2 regions of the Agrobacterium sp. 22-210-1 genome follow, and region 1 is predicted to be linked to the other one. Evidence: predicted binding sites of a transcription regulator. Region 1 holds the regulator's gene; the other holds the start of a gene.

Region 1 (7,991 bases):
ATTCAGCGCATCGTCGCCAGACACTATAATGTGTCGCGACAGGAGCTGGTTTCAAACCGCCGCACCCGCGTCATCGTCAAGCCGCGCCAGATCGCCATGTATCTCGCCAAGATGCTGACGCCGCGCTCCTTCCCCGAGATCGGTCGCCGTTTTGGCGGTCGCGACCACACCACGGTTCTCCACGCGGTGCGCAAGATCGAGGAACTGATTTCCGGCGATACCAAGCTCGGCCACGAGGTTGAGCTGCTGAAACGCCTGATCAACGAAAACAACGCATGAAAAAAGCGGCCTCCGGGCCGCTTTTTTATTGGCTTCTCAATTCTTGATTGGTTGAGGGCAGGCCGTGCTGCCGGTCAGCACGCGAGATCGGCGACCACGGCATCCAGAATAAGCATGCCCGAAGGCGTGCAGCGCAGGCGCGAATTGCCGAGCCTTTCCACGAAACCGTGCTGCAGAAGGAATTCCTCCTTCTCCGGGTCGAGATCGCGGCCGGAAAGATCGCTCCAGCGGGCCAGATCGATGCCCTCGCGCAGACGAAGCCCCATCAGCAGCAACTCGTCGGCCTGCTCGTCGACGCCCAGCATTTCCTGATCGACCATGCCATGGCCTTCTCGCTCGACAGTCTCGAGCCAGGTCTCGGGGTGCCGCTCGGTGGCGGTGGCGAGCTTGGAGGCACCTCTGGTCAAACGCCCATGCGCGCCGGGGCCGATGCCGGCATAATCGCCATAACGCCAGTAGGTGAGGTTATGGCGGCTTTCGGCGCCGGGGCGGGCATGGTTGGAAACCTCATAGGCCGGCATGCCGTAACGCTCGGTGATTTCCTGCGTCGCCTCATAAAGCACGGCTGAATGCTCACCGTCAGGCACGATGAGCTTGCCGGCCTTGTGCAGCCCATAAAAGGGCGTGCCTTCCTCGATGGTCAGCTGGTAGAGCGACAAATGGTCGACCGCATAGGAAACCGCCTCTTTCAGTTCGGCATCCCATTCGGCCACCGTCTGCTTCGGGCGTGCATAGATCAGATCGAAGGACATGCGCGGAAAGATTTCCCGCGCCAGCCGGATGGCTTTCAGGGCATCGGCGACATCATGCAGGCGGCCGAGGAACTTCAGGTCCCGGTCGTTCAGTGCCTGCACGCCAAGCGAGACGCGGTTGACGCCCGCCGCGCGATAACCGCGAAACCGTTCCGCCTCGACGCTGGAAGGGTTGGCTTCCATGGTAATCTCGATACCATCGGGGACATGCCAGAAACGTGCAACGCCATCCAGAATGGCTGCAACCGTCTGCGGGTCCATCAGCGATGGCGTGCCGCCGCCCATGAAAATGCTGGTGACGACCCGCGGACCGCTGAGTGCCCGCATATGCTCCATTTCGCGCAGGAAGGCTGCGGTAAACCGCTCCTGATCCACCGGCCGGTGGCGGACGTGGCTGTTGAAATCGCAATAGGGACATTTGGCCGCGCAGAAGGGCCAATGCAGATAGATCCCGAAACCGGGATCGCCCGTATCCGGCAGAAGCGATGCGCCGGGGGCAGAAAAATGATGCTCCCCGACCATCGGGTTCATGCCTCCAGGCAGGTTTCTACGAATTTTTTAAAGGCGCGCGCGCGGTGCGACAGCGCAAACGCGTCACCATGTTTCCAGCCATGTTTCGCATCGGCCGTCATCTCGCCGAATGTGGTGTCATAACCTTCCGGTTTGAAGATCGGATCGTAACCGAAACCGCTCGTTCCGCGCGGCGGCCACACCACGGTGCCTTCCACCTCGCCACGGAAATACTCGACATGACCGTCCGGCCAGGCAAGGCACAATACGCTGACGAAGCGGCCCGTGCGATCCTCGGCTTTCGATGCGCCGCGTTCGGCAAGCGCATCTTCAACCTTTTGCATTGCCATGGAAAAATCGCGCGTGCCGTCGGCCGTCTCTGCCCAATTGGCGGTGTAGACACCCGGTGCGCCGTCCAGCGCGTCGACGACAAGACCGGAATCGTCGGACAGGGCCGGCAGGCCGGATGCCTTGGCGGAGGCAAGCGCCTTGATGGCGGCATTGTCCTCAAAGGTCGTGCCCGTCTCATCCGGCTCTGCGAAATTCAGCTCGGCGGCCGATTTGGCGGAAAAGCCGAAAGGTCCGATCAGATCGGCGATTTCGGCGATCTTGCCCTTGTTGTGGCTGGCGACGACGATCGTTCTGGTATCGAGCTTGCGCATCATGGTTTCCTGTCGGCTCAGGCGATTGCCTGCTTCTGAAGGGCGACCAGCTCGCTGCAGCCTGCCTTGGCAAGGCCAAGCAGCGTCAGGAATTCTTCTTCGGAGAAGGGCGCGCCTTCCGCCGTTCCCTGAACTTCAACGATACCGCCGGAGCCGGTGATGACAAAATTCGCATCGGTCTCGGCGGAAGAGTCTTCCAGATAGTCGAGATCGATCACCGGCTGCTTGGCGAAGATGCCGCAGGAGATCGCGGCGATATGGTCTTTCAGAACCTTCTCGACCTTGATCATGTTGCGGGTTTCCATCCACTTCAGGCAATCATGCAGGGCAATCCATGCGCCGGTGATGGAGGCGGTGCGTGTGCCGCCGTCCGCCTGGATGACGTCACAGTCGATGCTGATCTGGCGCTCCCCGAGCGCCTGCAGATCAACGACGGCGCGGAGCGAGCGGCCGATGAGGCGCTGGATTTCCTGCGTGCGTCCACCCTGCTTGCCAGCGGCTGCTTCGCGCTTCATGCGCTCATGGGTAGAGCGCGGCAGCATGCCGTATTCGGCGGTGACCCAGCCCTTGCCACTGTTGCGCAGCCACGGCGGCGTCTTTTCTTCAAGGCTTGCGGTGACGAGCACATGCGTGTCGCCGAATTTGACCAGACAGGAGCCTTCGGCGTGCTTCGAGAAATTGCGCTCGAAGGAAACCTTGCGCATCTGATCGGTTTTTCTGCCTGAAGGCCGCATATGATCCACTCTCCATGTTGGTTCCTGCCTTCTAAGGTGCGCTCCGGGCTTTTGCAAAGCCAATTTCCATTTTGCCGCAGCGGCGCGACGCATTATATTGGCCCAGAGTAGATTTGGGTGACAAAGAACGGACGAGATGGGTTTTTCAGCACCGCTTTCAAAAGATCAGGCATCGCTGCTGGATGAACGGTCGCGGGAAATTTTCCGGCGCATCGTCGAAGGCTATCTCGACACTGGCGAACCCCTGGGATCGCGCAGCCTGTCGCGGCTGCTGCCGATGTCGCTTTCGCCGGCTTCCGTGCGTAACGTCATGAGCGATCTCGAGGAACTGGGCCTCATCTATTCGCCACATATCAGCGCCGGGCGCCTGCCCACCCAGACGGGGCTGCGTTTCTTTGTCGACGCTTTCATGCAGGTGGGCGATCTGCCTGCCGACGAGCGGGCGAATATCGACCGGCAGATCGGCCCGGTCGCCGGCCACGAACAATCGCTGGAAGGGCTGCTGACGGAAGCGAGCCGCATGCTGTCGGGCATGTCGCGCGGCGCCGGCCTCGTGCTGACGGCCAAGAACGATGTCATCCTCAAACATGTCGAGTTCATTCGGCTGGAACCCACCAAGGCGCTTGCGGTGCTGGTGGGCGACCACAATCAGGTCGAAAACCGTATCATCGAATTGCCGGCCGGTATTTCCTCGTCGCAATTGACCGAGGCGGCCAATTTCATCAATGCCCATCTCTCCGGCCAGACGTTGCAGGAATTGCGTGGCCAGTTTCAGACGCAGCGGGCGGAGCTGCAATCGGAACTCGGCACGCTGGCGCAGGATCTCATCGAACGCGGCCTTGCCGTCTGGGCGGGTGACAATGAGGAGGGCAAGCTCGGCCGCCTCATCGTTCGCGGACGTTCCAACCTGCTCGAAGGGCTGGCCGGCGAAGAAGACATTGATCGTGTACGCCTGCTGTTCGACGATCTGGAGCGCAAGGAAAATCTCATCGAAATCCTCAACCTTGCGGAAAGCGGCTCGGGTGTGAGGATTTTCATTGGCTCGGAAAACAAGCTCTTTTCGCTGTCCGGTTCATCGCTCATCGTTGCGCCCTATCGCGATGATGACAACCGTGTCGTGGGTGCGGTCGGTGTCATTGGGCCGACGCGGCTGAATTACGCCCGTATCGTTCCCATGGTCGATTATACCGCCCAGATCATGGCCCGCCTTTCCCGGAAGCAAAGATAGGACAAGCCCGCAAGGTCATAGAATGCGGCAAGCTTTTCGCCGCAAGCCTTGATTTTTGCCCGCCAAAGCTCGATATCGGGCGCAACCAACAATACTCAAATTTGGAGAACGTCATGACCGACGATACAAAAAAGCCCGGACCTGACGCGGACATCGCCGAAGAGTTTCTCGATCCCGCGCTCGCCGGCGAAGAGCCGACTGATGCCGCCGAACCCGATCCGGTCGAGCTGCTGAAGGCTGAAAATGCCGATCTGCGCGACAAGTTTCTGCGCCTTGCCGCCGAAATGGACAATCTTCGCCGCCGCACCGAGCGCGACGTCAAGGACGCCAAGGCCTATTCGCTGGCCGGCTTTGCGCGCGACATGCTCGCCGTTTCCGACAATCTTCGCCGCGCGCTTGAGGCTATTCCCGATGAGCTCAAGACCAATGGCGAAGCCGGTCTCAATGGCCTGATCGAAGGCGTCGAGATGACCGAACGTTCGATGTTGTCGACGCTCGAGCGCCATGGCGTCAAGAAGATCGACGCCGAGGGCCAGAAGTTCGATCCGAACTTCCACCAGGCCATGTTCGAAATTCCCAACCCGGCGGTTCCGAACAACACTGTGCTTCAGGTTATTCAGGCCGGTTTCACCATCGGTGACCGCGTCCTACGCCCCGCCATGGTCGGCGTCGCCAAGGGTGGCCCGAAGGCGGAAACCGCCGCATCGGCAGAGCCCGGCACGGCCTCTCTCAATGAAAAGGATGCCTGAGGCATTCCTTCCCCCAATAAAAAACGCGCCCCGGAGGCGCGTTTTTTATTGTCATGAAAACCTGAGATCAGTGGCGACGGATCAGGCCGCCGTCGCCTGTTCCTGGTTGAGGAAAGCATAGATTGCCGTGTCGGAATCGGTGGCGCGCAGCTTGGCCACCAGTTCAGGGTCGCGCAGGGCGCGCGCAATTCGAGACAGTGCCTTCAGGTGATCCGCACCGGCGCCCTCAGGCGCAAGCAAAAGGAAAACTAGATCGACCGGCTGGTCGTCCAGCGCTTCGAAATCGACCGGCATTTCAAGACGCGCGAAGACGCCCGTGATCTGATGAATGCTGGCGAGCTTGCCATGCGGAATGGCGATGCCATGGCCGACGCCAGTGGAGCCGAGCTTTTCACGCTGGAGGATGACGTCGAAAACTTCCCGTTCCGAGACTCCGGTAATTCTGGCTGCCTTTGCGGCCAGCTCCTGAAGCAATTGCTTTTTGGAATTCACCTTGAGGGCGGGAATAATCGCATCTTGTTGCAGCAAATCTGCCAACGCCATTCTCTTTTTCCTTCATGCCATCGAGACGATGCAGGAGGCAGAGACGCTTTCACGTTCTGCCTCCCACGTCTTGTCAGACTGTTCAGCTCTTGATCGTTTCCGCGTCGATCCAGCCAATATTGCCGTCATGACGTCGGTAGACGATGTTGAGATATTCCTTGCCCGGGCTGCGGAATAGCAGAACCGGTTCGTCCGTCATGTCGAGCGCCATCACGGCGCTGGCAACGGACATTGTCTTTATCTGTTTCGAACTCTCCGCGACGATGGTGGGTGCGTAATCCTCGGGAACCTCATGGTCCTCATCGGGAACAGCATCCATCACCGTATAGGCGATTTCCTGCGACACGCCATTCGAACCGTTGTGATGGTCCTTCAGCTTGCGCTTGTAGCGACGCAGGCGCTTCTCGATCCGCTCTGCGGCGGCATCGAAGCTTGCCTGCGGATCATTTGCCTGACCCGCCGCATGCAATACAATGCCCGTATCGAGATGCAGCTTGCAGTCGGCGGCAAAACGCGATCCCGACTTCTCCACGGTTACCTGGCCTGAATACCCCCCATCGAAGTATTTGGTAACTGCCAGACCTATATTGTCCTCAATCCGCTGACGGAAAGATTCACCGATCTCCATATGTTTACCAGATACACGCACACTCATGGAAATTTTCCTTTTTGTAGTGATTTGCGAGTACCAGCTTACGTCAAGCCGCGCGCGCATCCAAGCGTTTCGAAGACCTTAAAAAGCCTCCATTCGAATTTTACGCCCATGGACGGTGGAGATGAATCCGTTACAAATGACCTTGCTTACGTGTGCGGCGGGCTTCTAGCCCCTGGCGTGATAAGAGTCAATGGTGCGGCAAAAAAGCGCTCCAAACGTGATCACGCGCACCGCTCAGAAGACTGACAACCTGGCGAGCGCCTTCTTTTCGCGGCGTCTCTGGACGGAGGAAGGGATGTTCATCGCCTCACGATATTTGGCGACAGTGCGGCGGGCGAGATCAACCCCGCTCTTTTTCAGATTGTCGACGATGTCGTCATCGGAAAGCACCGCCTCGGCGGCCTCCTGTGCGATCATGGTCTTGATGCGGTGACGCACCGCTTCCGCCGAATGGCTGTCGCCGCCTTCAACCGCGCTGATCGAGACGCTGAAGAAATATTTGAGCTCGAACAGCCCGCGCGGCGTCAGCATGTATTTCTTCGATGTCACCCGGCTGACGGTGGATTCGTGCATCTTGATGGCGTCGGCCACCGTCTTGAGGTTCAGCGGGCGCAGATGATCGACACCATTGATGAGAAAGGCGTCCTGCTGGCGCACGATCTCGGTCGCTACCTTCATGATCGTCCGGGCGCGCTGGTCGAGGCTGCGGGTCAGCCAGTGAGCTGTCTGCATGCATTCGGAGAGGAAATCCTGGTCCTCTCCTGCGCGCGCCTTGTGTTTCGAAACCTCGGCAAAGTAGCTCTGGTTGATGAGCACGCGCGGCAGGGTTTCGGGATTTATCTCCACAAGCCAGCCGCCGGATGAGGAGGCTCGAACGATGATATCAGGGACGATCGTCTCCGAAACGGTCGAATCATAACCCGCGCCGGGGCGCGGATTGAGCGTCCGGATTTCCGCCAGCATATCGAGAAGGTCCTCTTCATCGACCCCGCAGAGTTTTTTCAGGGACGCGAAGTCGCGCTTGGCCAGAAGCTCCAGATTGTCGATCAAGGCCCGCATTGCCGGATCGAGCCGATCCCTCTGGGCGAGCTGGATTGCCAGACATTCGCTCAAGGAACGGGAAAACACGCCCGGAGGATCGAAGCCCTGAAGCGTCTTTAAAACATGCTCCACCGCCGTCGGCGCCGTTCCCAGCCGTTCGGCGACATCATCGACGGCATCCGCTGCGATATATCCGGTTTCGTCGAGCTGGCCGATCAGCGCATCGGCGATCATGCGGTCCTCGGTGGAGGATATGGCCAGCGGTAATTGCTGACTGAGATGGTCACCAAGGCTCTGTTTCGCGGCGACGAAATCGTCAAGATCATAGCTTTCGCCGGATTCCTGCCCGGGCATGGATTTCCACTGGCTTGCCAGTTCGGGCGCATCGGCCTTTCTGGGCTCGGCATCATCAGGGAAGACATTTTCGAAGCTGGTATCGAGTTGTTCGCCGAGATTTGCGGCGCGGTCGCCGTACCAGTCGTCGCTGTCGGCCGTTACCGTAGGGTTTTTATCCGAAGCTTCGCCGTCGGCATCGCCGAAATTATCCGCAGTATCAGGGATGTCACTGCCCAAATCGCCGTCGTTTGCCGCAATTTCCAGCAGCGGATTACGCTCCACCTCCTGCGCAATAAACTGCGTCAGCTCGAAATGCGTCATCTGAAGCAGCTGGATGGACTGCATCAGTTGCGGTGTCATGACGAGAGACTGGTTTTGACGCAGCAAAAGGCTGGCAGACAATGCCATGGCGGACGCGAAACTCCCCTTACAGCTTCTCCATTGCCACAGTTTTCATAAATTTTGAGAAGGCAAAGAAACTTGGCCCAAAAATTGCTTTTTT
Region 2 (7,991 bases), 330 kb from region 1:
CCTTTCTTAATTCCGGTGACAGGAGTGATTGGAAGTCCATGCCGCCCGTCCGGCGCGCTTGTGACGCCGGACCAGCAAAAAGGCATGGGCGGCAACGAAAAAGGGCGATCCGAAGACCGCCCTTTCTTAATTCCGGTGACAGGACTGATTAGAAGTCCATGCCGCCCATGCCGCCGCCCGGCATTGCCGGCATCGCAGCTTCCTTCTTCGGAAGTTCGGCGATCATGGCTTCGGTGGTGATCAGCAGGGAAGCAACCGAAGCTGCGTTCTGCAGAGCCGTGCGAACAACCTTGACCGGGTCGACGATGCCGAGCTGGATCAGGTCGCCATATTCGCCGGTCTGGGCGTTGTAGCCGTAGTTGTCTTCGTTCTTGTCGAGGATCTTGCCGACAACGATGGAAGCTTCGTCACCTGCGTTTTCTGCGATCTGGCGAACCAGAGCCTGCAGAGCCTTGCGCACGATGTTGATGCCGGCTTCCTGGTCGTCGTTCTCGCCCTTGGCGGAGATCTTCGTGGAAGAACGCAGCAGGGCAACGCCGCCGCCCGGTACGATGCCTTCCTGAACGGCAGCGCGCGTCGCGTTGAGAGCGTCGTCGATGCGGTCCTTCTTTTCCTTCACTTCGACTTCCGTCGAACCGCCAACGCGGATAACGGCAACGCCGCCAGCGAGCTTTGCAAGACGTTCCTGCAGCTTCTCGCGGTCGTAGTCGGAAGTGGTTTCTTCGATCTGGGCCTTGATCTGGGCAACACGGCCTTCGATGTCGGACTTCTGGCCGGCGCCGTCAACGATCGTGGTGTTTTCCTTGGAGATCGAAACCTTCTTCGACTTGCCGAGCATGTCGAGGGTAACATTTTCGAGCTTGATGCCGAGGTCTTCGGAAATGACGGTACCACCGGTCAGGATGGCGATGTCTTCCAGCATGGCCTTGCGGCGGTCGCCGAAGCCCGGAGCCTTGACGGCAGCGATCTTGAGGCCGCCACGCAGCTTGTTGACGACGAGCGTTGCAAGAGCTTCGCCTTCGACGTCTTCAGCGATGATGACGAGCGGCTTGCCGGTCTGAACGACGGCTTCGAGAACCGGCAGCATGGCCTGGAGGTTCGAAAGCTTCTTTTCGTGCAGGAGGATGTATGCGTCTTCGAGGTCCGCAACCATCTTTTCCGGGTTGGTCACGAAGTAGGGCGACAGGTAGCCGCGGTCGAACTGCATGCCTTCGACGACTTCGAGTTCGGTTTCAGCGGTCTTGGCTTCTTCGACGGTGATAACGCCTTCGTTGCCAACCTTCTGCATTGCTTCAGCAATGTCGAGGCCGATCTGACGCTCGCCGTTTGCAGAGATCGTGCCGACCTGTGCAACTTCTTCCGAAGTGTTGATCTTCTTGGCCTTGGCCTGAAGGTCCTTGACGACTTCTGCAACAGCAAGATCGATGCCGCGCTTCAGGTCCATCGGGTTCATGCCGGCAGCAACTGCCTTGGCGCCTTCGCGAACGATGGCCTGGGCCAGAACCGTTGCGGTGGTGGTGCCGTCACCGGCGATGTCGTTGGTCTTGGAGGCAACTTCGCGAACGAGCTGTGCGCCCATGTTCTCGAACTTGTCTTCCAGTTCGATTTCCTTGGCGACGGAAACGCCGTCCTTGGTGATGCGCGGAGCGCCGAAGGACTTGTCGATAACGACGTTACGACCCTTCGGGCCGAGGGTTACCTTCACTGCATCAGCAAGAACGTCGACGCCCTTGAGCATCTTTTCGCGCGCTGTGCGGCCGAATTTTACTTCTTTGGCTGCCATGTTCAAAACTCCTGGTTTCGAATGGCCGGAAACGGGTCCGGCTTGAAATTTAAGGAAGGACGGGTTCGGCTAAATCAGCCGATGATGCCCATGATGTCGGCTTCCTTCATGATCAGAAGGTCTTCGCCGTTGAGCTTGACTTCGGTGCCCGACCACTTGCCGAACAGAACGCGGTCGCCAGCCTTGACGTCGAGAGCGACGACCTTGCCGGACTCATCGCGTGCGCCGGAACCGACGGCGACGATTTCGCCTTCCTGCGGCTTTTCCTTGGCGGTATCGGGAATGATGATGCCGCCCTTGGTCTTGGCTTCGGATTCAACGCGACGAACGACGACGCGATCGTGAAGCGGGCGGAAATTGGTGCTTGTCATTGCCTAATCCCTCGATCAAATGACTTCACGAACCTTCAGAGGCTCGCGTGATGGGTGTTAGCACTCTTCTTGTTTGAGTGCCAGCGAAGCCGAGATAAGGAGGCCTTCTGCCTGAGTCAAGAACGGCCTGTCGGAAAAATTTCATGGCTTATGGTTATCAGCGTTCCATGACAGAAATTTCCCATGCGCTGACCGACGGGTGAAAACCAACCCTTTTGGCAACTCCTCATCGTTTCGAGCCTAGCGGGGTTTTATGTCCGCACAGTGGCGGGTGGATCGCAGGCAGGCTCGGCGCCGCTTTTTTCCTTGCCATCGGCGTTACGCTTTGCGATGTCACGCACACCCTTTTCTCGCATCCGGAAAGCATTCTCATGGCCCATCGCATTCTCACCCTCGGCGAAATCACTGATGGGTTCGACGTTATTCTCTCGGATGTCTGGGGCGTGCTGCACAACGGGGTCAACGCCTTCCCTGATGCGGCGGTTGCGCTGCAGGAAGCGCGCAAGGCCGGCAAGACCGTGGTGCTTATCACCAACTCGCCGCGCCCCGCTCCCGGCGTCATCGACCAGCTTCGTGTTCTCGGCGTTCCGGACGAAGCCTATGACCGCATCATCACCTCTGGCGACGTCACCCGCGGGCTGATTGCGGAAGGCCCGAAAAAAGTCTTCCTGCTCGGCCCGGAGCGCGACCTGCCGCTGCTGGAAGGCCTCGATGTCGAACGAGTCGGCGAGGCGGAGGCGCAATCCGTCGTCTGCACCGGCTTCTTCGATGACGAGACGGAAACGCCGGAGGATTATACCGAGATGCTCAAGGGCTTCATCGCCCGCAAGGCGCCGATGATCTGCGCCAACCCCGATCTGGTGGTGGAACGCGGCGAGCGCATCATTCCCTGCGCCGGCGCCATGGCCGCTTATTATGAGCAGTTGGGCGGCGAGGTCCGCATTGCCGGCAAGCCGCACATGCCGATCTATGAAGCCTGCCTTGCTGCGGCGAAAGACGTGCGCGGCGCATTCCCCAGGGATCGCGTGCTCGCCATCGGCGACGGCATGCCGACGGATGTGAAAGGCGCGATTGCGAGCGGCCTCAACCTTCTTTATATCAGCGGCGGCATTCACGCCGCCGAATATACGCTGAATGGCCAGACGGACGAGGCACTTCTCAACGCCTATCTCAAGGGGCAGGGCGCGGCTCCCGGCTGGTGGATGCCCCGCCTTGCCTAAGAACGTCTGGCTTAAGCCGGCGTAAAATATGGATCGACTGCCATGACCGTCTTTCATCGCAATGAAAAAAAGGAACCGCTGCCGGACAATCTTCGCGGCGGTGTCATCGCGATCGGCAATTTCGACGGCGTGCATCGCGGCCACCGCGCCGTGCTGGACCGGGCACTGGAGCTGGCGGAAGCCCGCGGCGTTCCCGCGCTGGTACTGACTTTCGAGCCACACCCCCGTTCCGTCTTCCGCCCTGATACGCCGGTCTTCCGCCTCACGCCCGCGCCGTTGAAGGCGCGCATTCTCGAGGCCATCGGCTTTCGCTCCGTCATCGAATATCCCTTCGACCGGGAATTCTCGCAGCGTTCGGCGGAAGAATTCGTCCAATCCATTCTGGTCGACTGGCTGGGCGCCAGCGCCGTCGTCACCGGTTTCGATTTCCATTTCGGCAAGGGCCGCGAAGGCGGTCCGGCATTTCTGATGGCTGCCGGCAAGCGCCATGACTTCGACGTGACGCTGGTGGATGCCTTCCGCGACGAGGGTGCCGATGTCGTGTCCTCCAGCCGTATCCGCTCGCTTCTGTGCGAGGGCGATGTGGCGGGGGCTGCCGGGCTACTTGGTTATCGTTTCACTGTTGAAAGTGAAGTCATAGACGGCAAGAAGCTCGGCCGCACGCTGGGTTACCCCACTGCCAACATGGCGCTGGCACCCGAGACGGAACTGAAGGCGGGCATTTATGCCGTGCGGTTCCGCCGTCCCGATGGTTCGATCCGCGATGGCGTCGCAAGCTTCGGTTACCGCCCGACCGTCACGGAAAACGGCGCGGCACTGCTTGAAACATTCGTCTTCGATTTTTCGGGTGACCTCTACGGCGAAATCTGTTCGGTATCCTTCTTCGGGCATCTGCGCGACGAGCTGAAATTTGACGGTCTCGAACCGCTGGTGGCGCAGATCAGGCGCGACGAGGAAGAGGCAAGGGCAATGCTGTCGGGCGTGCGGCCGCTGAGCGAACTGGACGCCAAGATCGCCTTTTGAGCTGAAAGGGCTGACAGACCCTTATTCCGGCCCCGATTGCTGTCGCTTTTCTCTTCCTTTTTACTGGAAAACCGCATAAACAATCCGCCATGTCCCAATACCGGTTGATGTTTAAAACTCAGATTGGCCGAATTATTGGCCCGGCTTTCCGCCCGCTCTGACGAGCCGGAAGGTCCGGGATTTTGGCGCTTGTCATGACATTTGTCATGGCGCTTTCCGTATTTGCCCTGTTTTTAAATTGAGACGGCGCGACCGACACGGCGCGCAACAACGGTACGATTATGAGCGACACCGCAGAAAAACTCGACTATTCCGCCACCCTCTATCTGCCGCAGACGGATTTTCCGATGCGCGCCGGCCTGCCGCAAAAAGAACCGGAAACGGTGAAGCGCTGGCAGGAGATGGGCCTCTACAGACGCCTGCGCGCCTCCGCCGCCGGCCGCGAAAAATTCGTGCTGCATGACGGCCCGCCCTATGCCAACGGCAATATCCATATCGGCCATGCGCTCAACAAGATCCTGAAGGACGTCATCACCCGCTCGTTCCAGATGCGCGGTTACGATGCCAATTACGTGCCGGGCTGGGATTGCCACGGCCTGCCGATCGAATGGAAGATCGAGGAAGCCTATCGCGCCAAGGGCAAGAACAAGGACGAGGTTCCGGTCAACGAATTCCGCAAGGAGTGCCGTGACTTCGCCGCCGGCTGGATCAAGGTTCAGTCGGAAGAGTTCAAGCGCCTCGGCATCGAGGGCGACTTTGAAAACCCCTACACGACGATGAACTTCCACGCCGAAGCCCGCATCGCCGGCGAACTCCTGAAGATCGCCCGCACCGGCCAGCTCTATCGTGGCTCCAAGCCGATCATGTGGTCCGTGGTCGAGCGCACGGCGCTGGCGGAAGCCGAAGTCGAATATGCCGATGTCGAGAGCGACATGATCTGGGTGAAATTCCCGGTCAAGGATGCGGTTCCCGGTCTTTCCGACGTCTCCGTCGTCATCTGGACGACCACGCCGTGGACCATCCCCGGCAACCGCGCCATCGCGTTTTCTTCGCGGGTCGAATACGGCCTGTTCGAAGTCGAAAGCGCGCAGAACGATTTTGGCCCGCAGCCGGGTGAAAAGCTGATCTTCGCCAAGAAGCTTGCCGATGAGGCAGCGGCCAAGGCGAAGCTGACCTTCAAGCTCGTTCGCGATGTGACAACCGAAGAACTGGCCGCCATCACCTGCGCCCATCCTTTGGCGTCGCTCGGCTACGATTTCCCGGTTCCGCTTCTCGAAGGCGATCACGTCACCGACGATGCCGGTACGGGTTTCGTGCACACTGCGCCGAGCCATGGTCGTGAGGACTTTGACGTCTGGACCGCGCATCAGCGTGAGCTGGAAGCGCGCGGCGTTTCGTCGGCCATCCCGTTCCCGGTTGGCGATGACGGTTTCTATACCGAAGACGCCCCCGGTTTCGGCCCGTCTGCCGAAGGCGGTGCTGCCCGCGTCATGGACGATAACGGCAAGAAGGGCGATGCCAATGACCGTGTCATCAAGGCGCTCATCGCAGAAAACAATTTGTTTGCCCGCGGTCGCCTGAAGCACAGCTATCCGCATAGCTGGCGCTCCAAGAAGCCGGTCATCTTCCGCAACACGCCGCAATGGTTCGTCTATATGGACAAGGAACTGGGTGACGGCACGACGCTGCGTTCGCGCTCGCTGAGCGCCATCGACGACACCCGCTTCGTTCCGGCCTCCGGCCAGAACCGCCTGCGCGCGATGATCGAAGGCCGGCCCGACTGGGTTCTGTCGCGCCAGCGCAGCTGGGGCGTGCCTATCGCCGTCTTCGCCGATGAGAAGGGCGAAGTTCTGATCGATGAGGCCGTCAACGCCCGCATCCTCGAGGCCTTCGAGGCCGAAGGTGCGGACGCCTGGTTCGCCGAAGGCGCCAAGGAGCGTTTCCTCGGCAATGACCACGACCACGACAAGTGGCTGCAGGTCATGGATATCCTCGACGTGTGGTTCGATAGCGGCTGCACCCACACCTTCACGCTGGAAGACCGCCCGGACATGAAGTGGCCGGCGGACGTCTATCTCGAAGGTTCCGACCAGCATCGCGGCTGGTTCCATTCGTCGCTGCTCGAAAGCTGCGCGACGCGCGGCCGTGCGCCTTACAATGCCGTTGTCACCCATGGTTTCACCATGGATGAGAAGGGCGAGAAGATGTCCAAGTCCAAGGGCAACGTGGTCTCGCCACAGGAAGTCATGAAGGACGCCGGTGCCGATATCCTGCGCCTGTGGGTCATGACCACCGATTATTGGGATGACCAACGCCTCGGCAAGGCCATCATCCAGACCAATGTCGATGCCTATCGCAAGCTGCGCAACACCATCCGCTGGATGCTCGGCACGCTCGCCCATTATAAGGGCGAGGAGATCGCCTATGACGATCTGCCCGAGCTGGAAAAGCTGGTGCTGCACCGTCTGGCCGATCTGGATAAGGTTGTGCGCGAAGGTTATGACGGTTTCGAGTTCAAGAAAATCGCCCGCGCGCTGGTGGATTTCTCGAATGTCGAGCTTTCCGCCTTCTATTTCGACATCCGCAAGGACACGCTTTATTGCGACGCGCCGTCGTCGCTGAAGCGCCGGGCATCGCTGTCGGTCATCGCGAAACTGTTCGACTGCCTCGTTTCGTGGCTGGCGCCGATGCTGCCCTTCACGACGGAAGAAGCGTGGCTGTCGCGTTATCCGGATGCGGAATCGGTGCATCTTGTCCAGTTCCCGGAAATCCCGGCGGAATGGAAGAACGATGCTCTTGAAGCCAAGTGGGACAAGATCCGCAAGGTCCGCACGGTCGTGACAGGTGCCCTGGAAGTCGAGCGCCGTGAAAAGCGTATCGGCTCCTCGCTTGAGGCGGCCCCCGTCGTGCACATCGCCGATGCCGATCTTCTGGCGGCGCTGAACGGGCAGGATTTCGCCGAAATCTGCATCACCTCGGCCATCTCGGTGGTGGGTGATGAAGGCCCGGCCGATGGCTTCCGTCTGCCGGAAGTGGCGAAGGTCGTGGTCGAACAGAAGCTGGCGGAAGGTGCAAAATGCGCCCGCTCCTGGCGCATCACCACCGATGTCGGCTCCGATCCGCAATATCCTGACGTATCGGCCCGCGATGCGGCGGCACTGCGCGAGCTTGCCACCCTGGCATGATTTCAAGCTGCGCATCGTTCCTTGCGAAACCGATTCCGGTTTCGGGCCGATGCGCGAGGAAAATAACCGGATGAATTGCGCTTTGCCTCTTCATCCGGTACACCTGCCTGAAAATGGCCGGATTTGCACGGCAATGCGGGCTGCTGCCTGCCGAAAGACGATGTCTGGCAAAGTGGGACGGACGGCTGGAAGGGTTCAATGAATATGATGCAGGGTAATGCGCAGGGTTTGGGCATGTTTCGCACGGTTGTTGGCATCACCGCTATAGGCGTGTTGCTCGGCGCCTGCACCAGCCCGACCTATGGTACAGGCAAGACGGCGGCGGAACAGCTGGTCGACGATCTCGGCAACGCGACCTCGATCACCGGCGACCAGACCAAGCGCAACCTGAAATACGGCCCGCGCCCCG

The links. The regulator HrcA, encoded in region 1, represses chaperone genes, less so after heat shock. The targets are predictions, from matches to a motif close to GTTAGCACTCNCNNNNNGNGAGTGCTAAC.
Region 2: a site for HrcA is predicted at 2,211-2,239, ahead of groES (co-chaperone GroES). Genes of this name have one in related genera too.

The regions. Positions count from the first base shown of each region.
Region 1 covers NZ_JBNWCI010000001.1:2,337,858-2,345,848, reverse strand. The annotation lists gene dnaA (chromosomal replication initiator protein DnaA) at 1-279, shown strand, start outside; gene hemW (radical SAM family heme chaperone HemW) at 354-1,553, opposite strand; gene rdgB (RdgB/HAM1 family non-canonical purine NTP pyrophosphatase) at 1,559-2,203, opposite strand; gene rph (ribonuclease PH) at 2,221-2,937, opposite strand; gene hrcA (heat-inducible transcriptional repressor HrcA) at 3,074-4,165, shown strand; gene grpE (nucleotide exchange factor GrpE) at 4,279-4,914, shown strand; gene ptsN (PTS IIA-like nitrogen regulatory protein PtsN) at 4,996-5,457, opposite strand; gene hpf (ribosome hibernation-promoting factor, HPF/YfiA family) at 5,540-6,112, opposite strand; gene rpoN (RNA polymerase factor sigma-54) at 6,347-7,897, opposite strand.
Region 2 covers NZ_JBNWCI010000001.1:2,006,932-2,014,922, reverse strand. The annotation lists gene groL (chaperonin GroEL) at 149-1,783, opposite strand; gene groES (co-chaperone GroES) at 1,858-2,154, opposite strand; gene ACQZ5F_RS10155 (TIGR01459 family HAD-type hydrolase) at 2,526-3,374, shown strand; gene ACQZ5F_RS10150 (bifunctional riboflavin kinase/FAD synthetase) at 3,417-4,397, shown strand; gene ileS (isoleucine--tRNA ligase) at 4,679-7,582, shown strand; gene ACQZ5F_RS10140 (hypothetical protein) at 7,781-7,991, shown strand, end outside.